DNA from 3 places in the Streptomyces sp. NPDC048420 genome. Region 2 is predicted to be linked to each of the others. Evidence: riboswitches for the same ligand, from Rfam matches in the RefSeq annotation. Region 2 holds a riboswitch; each other region holds the start of a gene.
The links. A riboswitch is a leader RNA that binds a small molecule or an ion and turns the genes downstream of it on or off. The one in region 2 is predicted to bind thiamine pyrophosphate.
Positions count from the first base shown of each region.

Region 1: another riboswitch for thiamine pyrophosphate. It lies ahead of thiC (phosphomethylpyrimidine synthase ThiC); the one in region 2 lies ahead of thiO (glycine oxidase ThiO).
Region 3: another riboswitch for thiamine pyrophosphate. It lies ahead of AB0D34_RS20205 (thiamine ABC transporter substrate-binding protein); the one in region 2 lies ahead of thiO (glycine oxidase ThiO).

Region 1 is NZ_JBEZKG010000002.1:291,231-296,745, forward strand. Features, by position in the region: gene AB0D34_RS04060 (SsgA family sporulation/cell division regulator) at 1-249, shown strand, start outside; gene AB0D34_RS04065 (YibE/F family protein) at 503-2,323, opposite strand; TPP riboswitch at 2,395-2,584, shown strand; gene thiC (phosphomethylpyrimidine synthase ThiC) at 2,577-4,385, shown strand; gene AB0D34_RS04075 (hypothetical protein) at 4,477-5,487, shown strand.
Region 2 is NZ_JBEZKG010000008.1:207,555-213,069, forward strand. Features, by position in the region: gene pknB (Stk1 family PASTA domain-containing Ser/Thr kinase) at 1-1,086, opposite strand, end outside; gene AB0D34_RS16390 (thiazole synthase) at 1,205-1,999, opposite strand; gene thiS (sulfur carrier protein ThiS) at 2,003-2,203, opposite strand; gene thiO (glycine oxidase ThiO) at 2,200-3,357, opposite strand; TPP riboswitch at 3,355-3,467, opposite strand; gene AB0D34_RS16405 (hypothetical protein) at 3,520-3,870, shown strand; gene AB0D34_RS16410 (FAD-dependent oxidoreductase) at 3,903-5,117, shown strand; gene AB0D34_RS16415 (Rv2175c family DNA-binding protein) at 5,246-5,515, shown strand, end outside.
Region 3 is NZ_JBEZKG010000010.1:207,073-212,587, forward strand. Features, by position in the region: gene AB0D34_RS20200 (iron ABC transporter permease) at 1-951, opposite strand, end outside; gene AB0D34_RS20205 (thiamine ABC transporter substrate-binding protein) at 990-2,066, opposite strand; TPP riboswitch at 2,063-2,170, opposite strand; gene rlmN (23S rRNA (adenine(2503)-C(2))-methyltransferase RlmN) at 2,190-3,296, opposite strand; gene AB0D34_RS20215 (glycosyltransferase family A protein) at 3,494-4,702, shown strand; gene AB0D34_RS20220 (phosphatidate cytidylyltransferase) at 4,847-5,515, opposite strand, start outside.

The DNA.
Region 1 (5,515 bases), on a different contig from region 2:
CGGCCCTGTGGCGAGGGTGACGTACGGGTCTCGCCCTCCGGCCCCGACCTGCTGGGCGATGTGCTGATCAGGCTTCAGGTGGGCGGCGACCAGGCGCTGTTCCGCTCGTCCACGGCGCCGATCATCGCCTTCCTCGACCGCACCGACAAGCTGGTCCCGCTCGGGCAGGAGGCGGCGTTGGCCGACTTCGACACCCACCTCGACGAGGCGCTGGACCGGATCCTGGCGGAGGAGCAGAGCGCGGGCTGACGCGGTGGGGTAGCGAGGTGGCGGAACGCTTCGTCTTGGAGTGGGAGGGTGCAGGAACGCTTCTGCTGCGTGGCGGGTTACCGGGCGCGTGGACTGTGGAGCCGTAGGTGTGCCGGACCGAACGACCAGGTCCCGCGCAGATGGAGGCGCACGGATGCGGCGCGGGCCAGCGTGCCTGCAGGCCGTGCTTCCGTGCCGCGAGCCGGTTTCCTCTCGGAGCCGGGAGCCGACAGCCCTGGCCCGGCGACCTCTCTCAGCGCCTGCGCCGCCGACCCTTTCCGCCCCGGGCCGGAGCCGGTCGGTTGCCGGCTGTCCCCGCGCTCGCGCTCGTTGCCGGTACGGGCGCACCACCCGCCGCCGCCCCCGCTCCGGCCGTCTCCGTCCCCGGCCGGTCGGCAGAGACCACCAGCGCCGCGAGGACCGTGGTGACCGGAACCGAGGCGACCAGGCCGATCGAGCCGATCAGTGTGCGCACGATCTCCTCCGCCACCAACTCGCTGTTGGCGACCGTCCCCACGCTGGACTGGGCGATGGAGAAGAGCAGCAACAGCGGCAGCGCGGCGCCCGCGTAGGCGAGGACGAGCGTGTTGACCACGGACGCGATGTGGTCGCGGCCGATGCGGATACCCGCGCGGTACAGCCCGCGCCAGCCCATCGTCGGGTTGGCCTCGTGCAGCTCCCAGACCGCCGACGTCTGCGTGACCGTCACGTCGTCCAGGACACCGAGCGAGCCGATGATGACACCGGCGAGCAGCAGACCGCTCATGTCGATCGACGGGTACAGCCCGTGGATGAGCCCGGTGTTGTCGTCCGTGTTGCCGGTGAGCGCGGCCCAGCCGATGAACAGCGAGCCGAGGACGCCGATCAGCACCAGGGAGATCAGCGTGCCGAGTACCGCCACGGAGGTTCTGGCCGAGAGGCCGTGGCACATGTAGAGGGCGATCAGCATGATGGCGCTCGACCCGATCACCGCCACGAGCAGCGGGTTCGAGCCCTGCAGGATCGCCGGCAGGACGAAGAAGTTCAGCAGCAGGAAGCTGACGGCCAGTGCGACCAGTGCCATGACACCGCGCATCCGACCGACGACCACGACGGCGAGTGCGAAGATGCCGGCGAGCAGGCCCATCGGGAACCTGCGATTCACGTCGGTGACCGAGTACTGCAGGTCCTTGGGCGCCGAGGGCTCGTACGCGACCACGACCTTCTCGCCCTCGTGCAGCTGCCGCGACTGGTCCGGCTGCACGATCTCCGTGAAGGTACGGCCCTTGTCGTCGCCGGTGTCGACCCGGATCGTCGCCTTCTTGCAGGTGCCGTTCGCCTGCTGCTCGGCGGAGGAGCCCTCGGCAGTGGAGGTGTCCCCGGTCGGGGTCTCCCCGGAGGCGTTCACCGACTTGCAGCTGACGCTCACGACCTTGCTGACGGTGGCCTGCTGGGTCTGCCGGTCGAAGCCGACGCCGGTGCGTTCGTGCGCCGGAGCACCACCGGGCCAGAGCACGACGAGCCCCACCACGACGGCCGCGCCGAAGGGGATCAGGATCGCCGCGATGACCTTGCGAAGGTGCTTGGAGACGGGAGCCGCCGGGCCGTGGCTGTGGGAGTGACCGTGGCCACCACCACCTGATCCGTGGCCGCGGTCACGGCTGCCGCCACTGCCTGATCCGCGGTCGTGGCCGCCACCGCCGGAACCGTCGCCGGATTCATGGCCGTGGTCGTGACCGTCACCACCGCCCGATCCATGACCGTGCCCGTGCCCGTGCCCGTGCCCGTCGCCGGCGCCGTGCCCGTGCCCGTCGGAGCCTTGGCCGTGACCCCCGCCGACACCGGTCCCGTACTCGTGGCGGTGTCCGCCGTCGACCTCGTGCCCCCGGTCGCGCCCCTGCCCGTGCCCGAAGGCATCCCAGCCACCGGTATCAGACCCGCTGGTACGGCTGTCACCGCCGCCGGGCCTGCTTCTGGGCAGACCGCCTGGACCATGGCCCGAAGCAGTACCGGGGCCGTCGCCGGGGCCGCTTCCGTAGCCCGGGCGGCGCGGAGGCTCGGGAGGCGGGTACGGAGGCTGATGCGTCGTGTCCACCGACCGATCATCGCAAGAACGACAGGGGCCCTCTGTTCACCGCGCCCGAATTGCCGCTAGCGTGGTGGCACCTTTGTACACGCGGGAGCTCGGAGCACCGGGCTGAGAGGGCGCTGACCTCCGTCCCAGCGATGTTTCACGTGGAACGTCACGTCAAGCAAGTGACGTTCCCCACGAAACGTCGACAGACGGAAACCGCTGCGTCGACCGCCGAACCTGTTACCGGGTAATGCCGGCGTAGGGAGTAGGTCTCATGACCATCAAGGACGCGCGCACGCCTGCCTCCGAGCAGCACGTCGACCAGCTCGACGAGGAGGCCGGGAAGTCCATCGGCTGGCACAAGGCGTATGTCGAGGGCTCGCGCCCCGATCTGCGGGTGCCGGTCCGCCAGGTGCACCTCACCAACGGGAAGTCGGTCACGCTGTACGACACGTCGGGCCCGTACACCGATCCCCTCACCGAGACCGACGTCCGCCGGGGCCTCGTGCCGCTGAGGGAGAACTGGATCGTCGCCCGCGGGGACACCGAGGAGTACGCGGGACGTCCCGTGCGCCCCGAGGACGACGGGATCAAGCACACCGCACCGCGCGGTGGCCTGCGCAACCTCGACGCGGTGTTCCCGGGGCGGCCACGCCAACCGCGCCGCAGTCGTGACGGCAACGCGGTCACTCAGCTCGCGTACGCACGCCGTGGTGAGATCACACCGGAGATGGAGTACGTGGCCATCCGGGAGAACGTCGAGCCCGAGGTGGTCCGTGAGGAGATCGCCGCGGGCCGCGCGGTGCTGCCGGCGAACGTGAACCACCCGGAGATCGAGCCGATGATCATCGGCAAGCGGTTCCTGGTGAAGGTCAACGCCAACATCGGGAACTCGGCGGTCACCTCCTCCATCGAGGAGGAGGTCGAGAAGATGACCTGGGCGACCCGCTGGGGCGCCGACACGGTCATGGACCTGTCCACCGGCCGCAACATCCACACCACCCGTGAGTGGGTGCTGCGCAACTCCCCCGTCCCCATCGGCACGGTGCCGCTCTACCAGGCGCTGGAGAAGGTCGACGGCCGCGCCGAGGAGCTGACCTGGGAGATCTACAAGGACACGGTCCTCGAACAGGCCGAGCAGGGCGTGGACTACATGACGGTCCACGCGGGCGTGCGTCTGCCGTACGTCCCCCTGACGGCGAACCGCAAGACCGGCATCGTCTCGCGCGGCGGCTCGATCATGGCGGCCTGGTGCCTGGCGCACCACAAGGAGTCGTTCCTCTACGAGAACTTCGAGGAGCTCTGCGAGATCCTCGCCGCCTACGACGTCACGTACTCCCTCGGCGACGGTCTGCGGCCGGGGTCGATCGCGGACGCCAACGACGAGGCGCAGTTCGCGGAGTTGCGCACACTCGGGGAACTCAACACGATCGCCAAGCGTTTCAACGTACAGACCATGATCGAGGGCCCGGGACACGTCCCGATGCACAAGATCAAGGAGAACATCGACCTTCAGCAGGAGATCTGCGATGAAGCTCCGTTCTATACGCTCGGCCCGCTGACCACCGACGTCGCGCCGGCCTACGACCACATCACCTCCGGTATCGGCGCCGCGATGATCGCCTGGTGGGGCACGGCGATGCTCTGCTACGTCACGCCCAAGGAGCACCTGGGCCTGCCCAACCGGGACGACGTCAAGACCGGTGTCATCACCTACAAGATCGCCGCCCACGCGGCCGACCTCGCCAAGGGACACCCGGGCGCCCAGGAATGGGACGACGCTCTCTCCGACGCCCGCTTCGAGTTCCGCTGGGAGGACCAGTTCAACCTCGCCCTGGACCCGGACACGGCCCGCGAGTTCCACGACGAGACCCTCCCGGCCGAACCGGCCAAGACGGCCCACTTCTGCTCCATGTGTGGCCCGAAGTTCTGCTCGATGAAGATCAGCCAAAGCATCACAGAGCGGTTCGGCGGTACGGCTGCTGCGGGGGCGACGGCTGAGGAGGTCGCGGAGGGGATGTTGCAGAAGTCGAAGGAGTTCGCGGCTAGCGGCAATCGCGTGTACCTGCCGCTGGCGGACTGACGTCCGTCGATTGGCGCTGTCCCGGAGCGTGGGTGCCTTCGGGACAGCCACGGCGTGCGTTCGGGGATGAGATGAGGGGGGTGGCGGAGTCTTGATCGTTCTGAAGGCGACGTCCGAGGCGCAGTCGCTGGTGTGGGACGGCGATGATCTGGTCGACGTGGTGGGTGGTGGCCGCCGATGGGGTCCTGATGGCGTGGAGCAGCGTGCCACGGTGCGCCACGCGTTTCCCTTCGACCGAAGCGTCGTCTCCCTGTCCGGTCGCTACTCCGTTGTCTATGCCGAGCGTGGTACCAAGGCACTGCTGTTCGATGGTGATCGGCTCGTCCGTGAGCTGAACCGCAGCTACTACCAAGCTGATGCCTTCGACTATCCGGTGGCCCTCGGGGCGTTGCCGGACGGCCGTGAGGTTCTGGTCCACTGTCCGGAGGAGTACAACGTCCTCGAGATCGAGGATGCGGAGTCGGGAGAGCGGCTCACCAGTGGTGAACGTCATCCCAAGGACGTCTTCCACTCGCGGCTGGCGGTGAGCCCGGGCGGGACACACCTGCTGTCGGCCGGCTGGCTGTGGCATCCGTATGGGGTCGTCGAAGTCTTCGACCTGGCCAGTGCGTTGACCGACCCCGCTGTGCTCGATGGCCGTGGCGTGCTGCCCTTGGACCCGGGCATCGACGCGGAGGTCGTCTCGGCCTGCTGGCTCGATGGTGACCACCTGGCTGTGGCGACCGGGGAGGAGTTTCTCGACGACGAGGAGACGCCTGCCCTGGGCCCACGGCAGTTGGGCGTGTGGTCGCTCTCCGCAAGGCGGTGGATCCATCGCAGCAGAGTCGATTTCAACATCGGCACTCTGATAGCCCGGGGCGACACGGTCGTCTCGCTGTACGGGCATCCGCGGCTGATCGATGTCACGACGGGCGCCGTGGTGGCGGAATGGCCCACCGTGGAGGTATCCCGGAGAGAAGGCAGCTACGGGGTCACGCACATTCCGACGCCCGTTGCCGCCCTGCACCCGGATGGCACCCGCCTGGCCATAGCCCAGCCGGAGAGCATCGCGATCATCGCTCTTCCGGAAAGAAAGGAATCACAACTGCCCACTCAGGACTGAAGCTGCGCTCGATGATGAAGATCTGCCA
Region 2 (5,515 bases):
CGCGGCGACGATCAGGAGCGGGCCGCGCCGGAGGCCGCCGGAGGAGCGGCCACGCCGGGACGGCGGGGGCGGGGGGCTCTCCAGGACGCTGGTGCGGTGGTACCCCGGCTCGGGCTCGTCCTCGTTGACCGGCAGCGGTCGCGGCACCGTCAGCGAGCGCGGGATCACGCTCGTACGGTTGTCCGCGCCCGCGTACTCCACGGAGAGCGCCTGCGGCGGCACCGCGTCCAGCTGGCCGTCACTCAGCCTGCCGCGCGCCTCACGGGTCTGCGCGAGCAGCGCCACGGCGTCGTACGGGCGCAGGTCCGGGGTGCGGGCGGTGGCCGACGCGACCAGCTCGTCCAGTTCGTACGGCAGTCCCGGGACCATGGCCGACGGGGGCGGAACGTCCTCGTGGAGGTGCTTGTAGAGGACGATCGCGGGGGAGTCGCCCTCGTGCGGCTGGCTGCCGGTCAGCATCTCGTACAGGACGACACCGCACGCGTACACGTCGACGCGGGCGTCGGCGGCGCCGGGCTGGTCGATCTGCTCGGGCGAGAGATAGGAGACCGTGCCGAGGACGGCTCCGGTGGTGCTCGTCACGGTGTTCACGGACCGCACCAGCCCGAAGTCGGCGACCTTGACCCGGCCGTCGTCCCCTATCAGGACGTTCTCCGGCTTCATGTCCCGGTGCACGAACCCGGCGCGGTGTGCGGCGCCGAGCGCGGCGAGGACCGGTTCCAGGATGTCCAGGGCGGCGCGCGGCTGCAGGGCGCCGCGCTCGCGCAGCACGTCACGCAGGGTGCAGCCGGCGACGTATTCCATGGCGAGATAGACGTACGATCCGTCGGTGCCCTGGTCGAAGACCTGCACGACGTGGGGGTGGGCGAGCCGGGCGACGGACTTGGCCTCCCGGATGAACCGCTCGACGAAGGCCCCGTCCGCCGCGAGCGCGGGGTGCATCACCTTGAGCGCGAGCACGCGGTCCAGACGGGTGTCCAGGGCCCGGTAGACCGTGGCCATCCCGCCGACCGCGATCCGCGCGTCCACGCGGTAGCGGCCGTCGAGCACCTGCCCGACCAGCGGGTCCTGAAGGGTCGTATCCACGCAGGCGAGTGTACGAGCCGCCGCTGACAGTCCATCCGGTTCGGCGGATTTGGCGGCGGTACTGCAGCTGACCTGTGACGGAGGTCGCACCTGGCCGTGTCTTAGGTCGAACGTGCGTTCAGAACGCTGGACGCTCCGGATCCAGTACGGCCCTGCCCTGCACCGGGGACGACGCCTCGGCGAAATGCCGCCGGGGGATGCGTCCCGCCCGGTATGCCAGCCGTCCCGCCTCCACCGCGTGCCGCATCGCGTGCGCCATCAGCTCCGGCTCCTGGGCCCGGGTCACCGCCGAGGCGAGCATCACACCCGCGCACCCCAGTTCCATCGCCAGCGCCGCGTCGGACGCCGTACCCGCCCCCGCGTCCAGGATCACCGGCACGCGCGCGTGCTCCACGATCAGCTGGAAGTTGTGCGGGTTGCGGATGCCGAGCCCGGAGCCGATCGGCGAGCCGAGCGGCATGATCGCGGCGCAGCCCACGTCCTCCAGCTTGCGGGCCAGTACGGGGTCGTCGTTGGTGTACGGCAGCACCGTGAAGCCTTCGTCGACCAGGGTCTCCGCCGCGTCCAGGAGTTCGATGGGGTCCGGCAGCAGGGTGCGCTCGTCGGCGATGACCTCCAGCTTGACCACCTCCGTACCGAGCGCCTCGCGCGCGAGGCGGGCCGTCAGGACGGCTTCCCCGGCGGTGAAGCAGCCGGCCGTGTTCGGCAGGACCTGGATGCCGAGCCTGGTGAGGACGGACAGCACGGAACCGTGCACCGAGGGGTTCACGCGCCGCATCGCGACCGTCGTCAGCTCGGTGCCGGAGGCGATCAGCGCCCGCTCCAGCACATCCAGGCTGGGCGCCCCGCCGGTGCCCATGATCAGCCGGGACGAGAACGACGTACCGCCGATGAGAAAGGGATCGTCGGCCATGGGTCAGCCTCCTTGGACGGCGGTGAGGACTTCCACGCGGTCTCCCTCGGCGAGGGACGTGGACGGCCACTGCGCGCGCGGGACGACGGTCTCGTTCAGCGCGGCGGCGACCCCGGAGGGCGCCGGGGTCAGCGCCCGCACCACGGTGTCGAGAGCCGTTCCGGGAGCGAACTCCCGCGGCTCCCCGTTGACGGAGATGTTCATGCCGGCTGCTCCACGCGCTGAAGGAAACGCCTCGGGGTGAACGGGCGGGCCACCTCCGGGAGTTCACCGGTGGTCAGGACGTGCGCCATGGCGTCCCCGGTGACCGGGGTCAGCAGGACGCCGTTGCGGTAGTGACCGGTGGCCAGCAGGAGTCCGGGCAGTTCCGTCGGACCGAGCAGCGGGGCGTTGTCCGGGGAGCCCGGGCGCAGTCCCGCGCGGGTCTCCGTGAGCGGCAGTTCGGTGATCCCGGGCACCAGCTCGTGCGCGTCCCGCAGCAGCTCGTACACCCCGCCCGCGGTGACCGTCGTGTCCCAGCCCAGCTCCTCGCTGGTCGCGCCGATCACCAGCTCGCCGTTCTCCCGGGGCACCAGGTAGACCTGGCTGCCGCGGACGACGGCCCGCACGGTGCGGTTCAGGAAGGGCGCGTGGCGCGGCGGCACGGTCAGACGCAGCACCTGACCCTTCACGGGCCGTACGGGAGGCAGGAGGGCCTCCGGGACCCCTTTCAGGCGGCCGCTGAGGCTTCCGGCGGCGAGCACCACCTGGCCCGCGCCCAGCTCCTCGCCGTCGGTCGTGGTGACCCCGGCGGCCCGGTCCCGTACGACCCGCAGGCGCTCGGCCCACACACGGTGGAAGACCACGCCCGCCCGCTCGCACGCGGCCAGCAACGCGCGCGTGAGGCGCCGCGGATCGATCTGGTGGTCGCCGTCCACCCGCAGCCCGCCCCGCACCCCCGGCGCGAGCATCGGCTCCAGGCGCCGGCACTCCCGCCCCGACAGCCACTCCGACTCAAGTCCCGACTGCCGCTGCAGCATGTGCAGTTCACGCAGATGCGCGCGGTCGTCGGCGTCCAGGGCGACGGCGAGCGTGCCGCATCGCCGGTAGCCGAGGTCGTGCCCGGTCAGGTCGCTGAGCTCGGCCGCGAAGTCCGGGTAGCGCTGGGCCGAGGCGAGGTTCAGGCCGAGCAGGGTCTGCTCGCCGTAGTGCAGTTCGGTGACCGCGGCCAGCATCCCGGCGGCCACCTGGGCGGCCCCGCCGCCCGGTTCGGGGTCCACGACGGCCGTGGTGAGACCGCGCTGCGCGGCCCGCCAGGCCGTGACCAGGCCGATGATGCCGCCCCCGACGACGAGGACGTCTGACGTACGTGAGGACATGGGCGTCCAGCCCCTCCCTTCGCCGGCATGACCCGGATCAGGTTCGTACGGTCGGAGGCCGCCCAGCCTCCCTCTCAGCCCGGTGCGTCCGGGCTCCCGCGAGTGCTCTACGTTGGCCACCCTAGCCCGACGCCCCAGGTCTCAGTAAGGGAGCCTCTCTCCGTGGCACGCTCGCTCGACGGTCTCGTCCTCGCCCCTGTCGCCGACCAGGCGCCGGGCCAGGTGGGCACCCGCACCCGGTTCACGTACCACGAGAAGGGCGGGGAGATCTGGGCCGAGTACGCGGGCGGCGACGTCGTACGCGGGCATCTGGTCGGCACGCGCGCGGGGGACCGTCTCGACTTCCGGTACGTGCAGCTCAAGCACGACGGGACGACGTCCTCCGGGCACTGTGTCTCGACGGTCGTGGAGCTCGCCGACGGCCGGGTGCGGCTCCAGGAGACGTGGGAGTGGGAGTCGCAGTCCGGTAGCGGGACGAGCGTTGTGGAGCAGGTCACGCCCCACGACTCCTGACTGACTCATTGTCAGCTGACTATGGTGATCAAATGAGCGAGCAGACGCGGGCGCAGCGGCGGGTGGTCGTGGTCGGCGCGGGCATGGCGGGGGTACAGACCGCGGTCGCCCTGCGCGAACAGGGCTTCAAGGGCACCGTGACGGTGATCGGCGCGGAACCCCACCAGCCGTACGACCGGCCGCCGCTGTCCAAGGCGGTCCTGCTCGGCAAGGCCGAGGGCTCCGCCTTCGACGTGGACTTCGAGGCCCTCGGCATCGAGCTGCTGCTCGGCCGCGAGGTGCTCGGGGTACGCCCTTCGGGGCATGAGCTGGACACGGCCGACGGTCCGGTGCCCTACGACGTCCTGGTCCTCGCCACCGGCGCCGAACCGATCCGGCTGCCCGGCACCGAGGGCGTGCCCGGCGTGCATCTGCTGCGCACTCTGGACGACGCCGAGCGGCTGCGGCCGGTGCTCTCCCGGCAGCACGACATCGTGGTCGTCGGCGCCGGCTGGATCGGCGCCGAGTTCGCCACCGCCGCGCGCGAGGCGGGCTGCGCGGTGACGGTCGTGGAGGCCGCCGACCGGCCGCTCGCGGGCGCGCTGCCCGCCGAGGTCGCCGCCCCGATGGCCGCCTGGTACGCCGATGCGGGCGCCACTCTGCGCACCCACGCGCGTGTGGCGCGTGTCGAGCCCGGCGAGGTCGTCCTCGACGACGGCTCCCGGGTGGCCGCGGGCGCCGTCGTGGTCGGCATCGGCGCCCGGCCCGCCACGGCCTGGCTCGCCGGTTCGGGCATCGAGCTCGGGGCACAGGGCGAGGTCGTCGCCGACGACCGGCTGCGCACCTCCGCGCCGGACGTGTACGCGGTCGGCGACTGCGCCTCCTTCCCCTCGGGGAGGTACGGCGAGCGACTCCTGGTCCACCACTGGGACAACGCCCTCCAGGGCCCGCGCACGGTGGCCGCGGACATCCTGGGCGAGACCCCCACGGTCTACGACCCGGTCCCGTACTTCTGGTCCGAGCAGTTCGGCCGCTTCGTCCAGTACGCGGGCCATCACGCGTCCGCCGACACGACCCTGTGGCGCGGCGAGCCGTCCGGACCCGCCTGGACGGTGTGCTGGCTCCGGGAGAACCGGCTGGTGGCCCTCCTGGCCGTGGGCCGCCCCCGCGACCTGGCCCAGGGCCGCCGCCTGATCGAGGCGGGCACGGAGATGGCCCCGGACCTGCTGACGGACCCGGCGAGGCCGCTGAAGGCGGCGACGGCGTAGGCGGGGTCGTCGGCGCGGGCGTGACCGGTGCCCGGCAGGCCATTGCCGGAGTCGAAGCTCCTCCCATCGGCCCCCGCCGGAGGCGCCCCGGCTTCCGACTGTCAGTGCGGGATGGCACGCTTAATCCCGTGACCGAGATTGACGCAAAAACCGATGCACTCGTTCCCGCCTGGCTCACCCTCCCCGACATCGCGGAGATGCTCGACGTCGAGGTGACGCGTGTGCGGCAGCTGGTCAAGGAGGGCCAGCTCATCGCCGTACGCCGTGGTGAGAACCGCGCGCTGCACGTCCCCGCCGCCTTCATCGACGGGGCCGAGCAGAAGGTCGTCAAGGGCCTCGCCGGGACCCTGACGCTCCTGAGGGACGACGGCTTCACCGACGAAGAGATGCTGGAGTGG
Region 3 (5,515 bases), on a different contig from region 2:
GCCGTCGCTGTGGGTCAGCGCCCGGTAGTAGCCGAAGTCCGGGGCGTCGAGCGACCGCTGGACCAGCACGGCGAGCGGCAGCAGCAGGAGTACGGCGATGCTCGCCACCACCCCGGCCAGCAGCCCCCACTCCCCCGCCCCGCGCGGCCGCCGGGCGGTGCCGGACGCGTCCACGAGCCGCAGCGCGGTCTCCCGGCGCCGTACGGTCCACGCGTGCAGGGCGAGGACCGCGCCCACCGCGACGAACTGGATCAGCGTCAGCACGGCGGCCGTGGAGAGGTCGAAGATCTCGGAGGTCTGCCGGTAGATCTCCACTTCGAGGGTGGAGAAGGTCGGCCCGCCGAGGATCTGGACGACACCGAAGGAGGTGAAGGTGAACAGGAAGACCATCAGTGCGGCGGCGGCCACTGCGGGCGCGAGCGCGGGCAGGGTGACCGTGCGCCAGGCCTTCCACGGGGACGCGCCCAGCATCCGCGCGGCCTGCGACTGCCGGGGGTCCAGCTGCGCCCACAGCCCGCCCACCGTGCGTACGACGACCGCGTAGTTGAAGAAGACGTGCGCGAGCAGGATCGCCCACACGGTGGTGTCGAGCCGTACGCCCCACAGCTCGTCCAGCAGCCCACCGCGCCCGACGAGCGCCAGGAAGGCCGTACCGACGACGACCGTCGGCAGCACGAAGGGAACGGTCACCACGGCCCGCAGGACCTGCTTGCCCGGGAAGTCGAAGCGCGCGAAGACGTACGCACCGGGGAGCGCGACCAGCAGCGTGAGCGCGGTGGAGGCGAGCGCCTGCCAGGTGGTGAACCACAGGACGTGCCGGATGTCCGGCTGGGTCAGGACATCGAGGATCCGGCCGAACTGCCAGGTCCCGTCGGTGTCGAGGCCGCGCTTGACGATCGCGGCGACGGGATAGGCGAAGAAGACGGCGAAGAACGCGACGGGCACGGCCATGAGCCCGAGCCGCGCCGCGCTCCCCTTGCGCCGGGTGGCTACTTCAGTACGAGCGAGGTCCACGACTTGACCCAGTCGTCTCGGTGTTCGGCGATCTTCGCGGGATCCATGGTCTCGGGATCCTTGGCCTGCGGGCCGTACTCGGTGAACTCGGCGGGCACCGAAGCCCCCTGCACCACCGGATAGACGAACATGTTGAGCGGCATGTCCTGCTGGAACTCCTTGGTGAGCAGGAAGTCCAGGAACGCCTTGCCGCCCTTGCTGTTCTTGGCGTTGCTGAGCAGCCCGGCGTACTCGATCTGCCGGAAGCAGGTGCCGTCGGCGACCCCGGTGGGCGCGGTCGTCGGCTTCGGATCGGCGTAGATCACCTCGGCGGGCGGCGAGGAGGCGTACGACACGACGAGCGGCCGGTCCGCCTTGGCCTTCTTGCCGCCGGCCGAGCCGGAGAACTCCTCGTTGTAGGCCTGCTCCCAGCCGTCGACGACCTTGACGCCGTTGCCCTTGAGCTTCTTCCAGTAGCCCTGCCACCCGTCGTCGCCGTACTTCGCGGCGCTCCCGAGCAAGAACCCGAGCCCCGGCGAGGAGGTGGAGGCGTTCTCGGTGACGAGGAGGTTCTTGTACGCGGGCTTGATCAGATCGTCGTACGACGTCGGCGGCTGGACCTTGTGCTCCGTGAACCAGGCCTTGTCGTAGTTGACGCAGATGTCACCGGTGTCGATGGGCGTGACCTTGTCCCCGTCGACCCGGTACCCCGCCCTGATCCGGTCGGCGCCCTTCGCCTCGTACGACTGGAAGAGGCCGTTGTCGAGCGCGCGGGACAGCAGGGTGTTGTCGACGCCGAAGAAGACGTCGCCCTGGGGGTTGTCCTTGGTGAGGATGGCCTTGTTGACAGCCTGCCCGGCGTCGCCGTCCTCCAGGACCCTGACCTTGTAACCGGACTTCTTCTCGAAGTCGGCGAGGACGCTCTTGGAGACGGCCCACGAGTCGTGGCTGACGAGCGTGACGGTCTTGTCGGCGCTTTCGGAACCTTCCGAGCCGGAGGACGACGACCCGCACGCGGACAGCGTGACCAGGCCGAGGCCGACGACGGCAGCAAGGAACTTCTTGTTGTTCACGGTGATGACCGAACTTCCTACCCAGAATGACCTGGGCGAGGTTCAGAGGGTCTGCGGCCCGATGGCCGCACTCTCAGCGCTGTGGCGCTCCCCTGTCGGATATGAAGATGTACGTCCCTCAGACTACCGTTCGGTGGCCGCGAGCTGGCCGCAGGCCCCGTCGATCTCCTGACCACGGGTGTCCCGAACCGTCACCGGCACACCATGGGCGGCGATCGCCTCGACGAAGGCCTTCTCGTCCTCGGGCCGGGAGGCGGTCCACTTGGAGCCGGGGGTCGGGTTCAGCGGGATGAGGTTGACGTGGACGGGCTTGCCCCGGAGCAGCCGCCCGAGTCGGTCACCACGCCAGGCCTGGTCATTGATGTCCCGGATGAGGGCGTACTCGATGGACAGCCGACGCCCGCTCTTCTCGACGTAGTCGAACCCGGCGTCGAGGACCTCGCGCACCTTCCACCGCGTGTTCACGGGGACGAGGGTGTCGCGCAGTTCGTCGTCGGGGGCGTGCAGGGAGATCGCGAGCCGGCACTTGAAGCCCTCGTCGGCGAACCGGTGAATGGCGGGGACGAGCCCGACGGTCGACACGGTGATGCCCCGCTGCGAGAGCCCGAGCCCGTCAGGAGCGGGATCGGTGAGCGCACGGATGGAGCCGACGACCCGCTTGTAGTTGGCGAGCGGCTCACCCATCCCCATGAAGACGATGTTGGAGAGCCGCGCGGGCCCGCCCGGCACCTCCCCGTCCCGCAGCGCCCGCATCCCGTCGACGATCTGATGGACGATCTCGGCGGTGGACAGATTCCTGTCCAGCCCCGCCTGGCCGGTGGCACAGAAGGGACAGTTCATGCCACAGCCCGCCTGCGAGCTGATGCACATGGTCACCCGGTCCGGGTACCGCATGAGCACCGACTCGACGAGCGTCCCGTCGAACAGCCGCCACAGCGTCTTGCGCGTGGTCCCCTGGTCGGTCGACAGATGCCGTACGACGGTCATCAGCTCGGGAAGCAGCGCCTCCTGCAGCTTGCCGCGCGCCCCGGCCGGGATGTCCGTCCACTCCGCCGGATCGTGCGCGTACCGCGCGAAGTAGTGCTGCGAGAGCTGCTTGGCACGAAACGGCTTCTCCCCGATCTCAGCGACAGCCTCCTTACGCTCGGCGGGCGTGAGATCGGCAAGGTGCCGCGGCGGCTTCTTGGCTCCGCGGGGGGCGACGAAAGTGAGTTCTCCGGGCTTAGGCATGGCTGTACCAGTGTCGCAGATCCGAATGAGTGACCCTCACAGCGGCGACGGGCGGTCGCTGCGACGGCCCGCCTCAGCGGGTGCGAGCTCATCGCGGCCCTCTCCTGTAACCAATCGGAAGGTTTCCTACCGGTAACAATAACCGGATTCTTAAGTTCCAGACAACCAATGTTCAGACCCGGTTGTCTCGGTCTTTGATGAATAGCCAACCTGAGCCCGATGTCACGGTAATCGTCGGCGCATATCAAGCCATGCCCTATCTCGTTCGCTGTCTGGAATCGGTCGAGTCTCAGTCACTGGGCGCCGACCGAATGGAGATCGTCGCCGTCGACGACGGGTCGAGCGACGGCACGGGGGAATACCTGGAGGAATTCGCCGCCGCGTCGAAGGTGCCCACCAGGGTGGTGCGGCAGGCCAACTCCGGCGGCCCCAGCGGCCCGCGCAATGTCGGCCTGGAGCTGGCCCGCGGCCGCTATGTGTTCTTTCTGGACGCCGATGACCACCTCGGGGACGAAGCCCTGGAGCGGCTGGTCGCGATGGCCGACCGGGCCGGCACGGATGTGGTGCTCGGCAAGATGGAGGGCGTCAACCGCGGTGTCCCGAGGTCGATGTTCGGCCGCACCCTGGAGCACGCCGACGTCGCCACGTCGATGGTCATCTTCACGCTGAGCGCCCAGAAGCTGTTCCGGCGGGAACTGATCCAGCGGCTGGGACTCAGGTTCGACGAAACCCTCACCACCGGCGAGGACGCGCTCTTCACCATGGAGGCGTATCTGCGCGGCAACGGCGTGTCCGTCGTCGCCGACTACGTCTGCTACTACCTGGTCAACCGCGACGACGGCAACCATGCGACCCGCAGGGGCGACTACATGGCCCGCTTCGCCGCGATCCACGCGCTGATGGAACTGATCGCGAGACTCGTGCCGCCCGGCGCAAAGCGCGATCAGCTGATGGTCAGGCCCTTCACCGTCGGGCTCTTACAGCAATTCGGCCCGGCTCTGCTGAAACAGCCGGAAAGCGAGCAGCTGCACAGAATGGAACTGGCCGCTCCGATGGCGGCGTACTGGACCCGAGGCGTCTCTGACCGAATAAAGGTCGGCGAGCGGCTGATTCTCACCTGTGTCGCCACGGGCAAGCTGGATCCGTTGAAGAACATCCTGGAATTCGTCCGGGCCAAGACGGTGCCGGGAGTGGCCCGGCACGGCCGAACCGGTCGGCTGCACCTCGTCTATCCGCATTTCCGTGACCGGCTGGTGAGAATCCCAGATCACGCGTACGCGGTGACCGTACCGGACTGGTCTGGCACTCGGCGTGTCATGCCCTCGTCGAAGCCGCGCCCGTCGGCCGCCCGGCGGACGGCGCGGAAGGTCCGCAGACGCCTCCGGCGGATCCGCGCCCGCAGGTGATCCCTCCAGGGCATGTCCGAAGACGCCCGCGTCGGCGGACGTCGCGGGTCCACACCGAACCGCCGGTTCAGCCCGCTCCCCGTCCGCAACCGACGCGGCCCCCGCCCTGAACAGGACGGGGGCCGGAAAACCGCACTTGCGACGTCAGCCGGACCCCACGAACAGCACCAGCAGCAGCCACACCACCGGAGCCGTCGGCAGCAACGAGTCCAGGCGGTCCATGATGCCGCCGTGACCCGGCAGCAGTGTGCCCATGTCCTTGATGCCGAGGTCCCGCTTGATCATCGACTCGCCGAGGTCACCCAGCGTCGCACTGGCCGCGACCGCGATGCCCAGGAGCAGACCCTGCCACCACTCGCCGTCGTCGATCAGGAACTCCATGCACAGCGCGCCCGCCACCATCGCGAACGCCACCGCTCCGACCAGGCCCTCACGGGTCTTGCCGGGGCTGATGCGCGGCGCGAGCTTGTGGGTGCCGAAGCGCCAGCCGACGGCGTACGCGCCGGTGTCGCTCACCACGGTCAGCAGAAGGAACATGAGGACCCGGGCCGCCCCGTCCTCGGCCGTCAGCATCATCGCGACGAACGTGGCCAGGAACGGGACGTAGAACGCGGCGAAGACACCTGCCGTGACGTCCTTGAGGTAGCCCTCCGGCGGTTCCGTCATCCGCCAGACGAGGACCGCGAGCGCCGTGAGCGCCATGGCGGCCCAGGCCCCCTCGGCGCCCCGGACGTACCCGGCGACGACCATCGCGGCCCCGCCGAGCGCCAGCGGCACGAGCGGCGCCTTGATGCCCTTGCGCTCCTGAAGCCT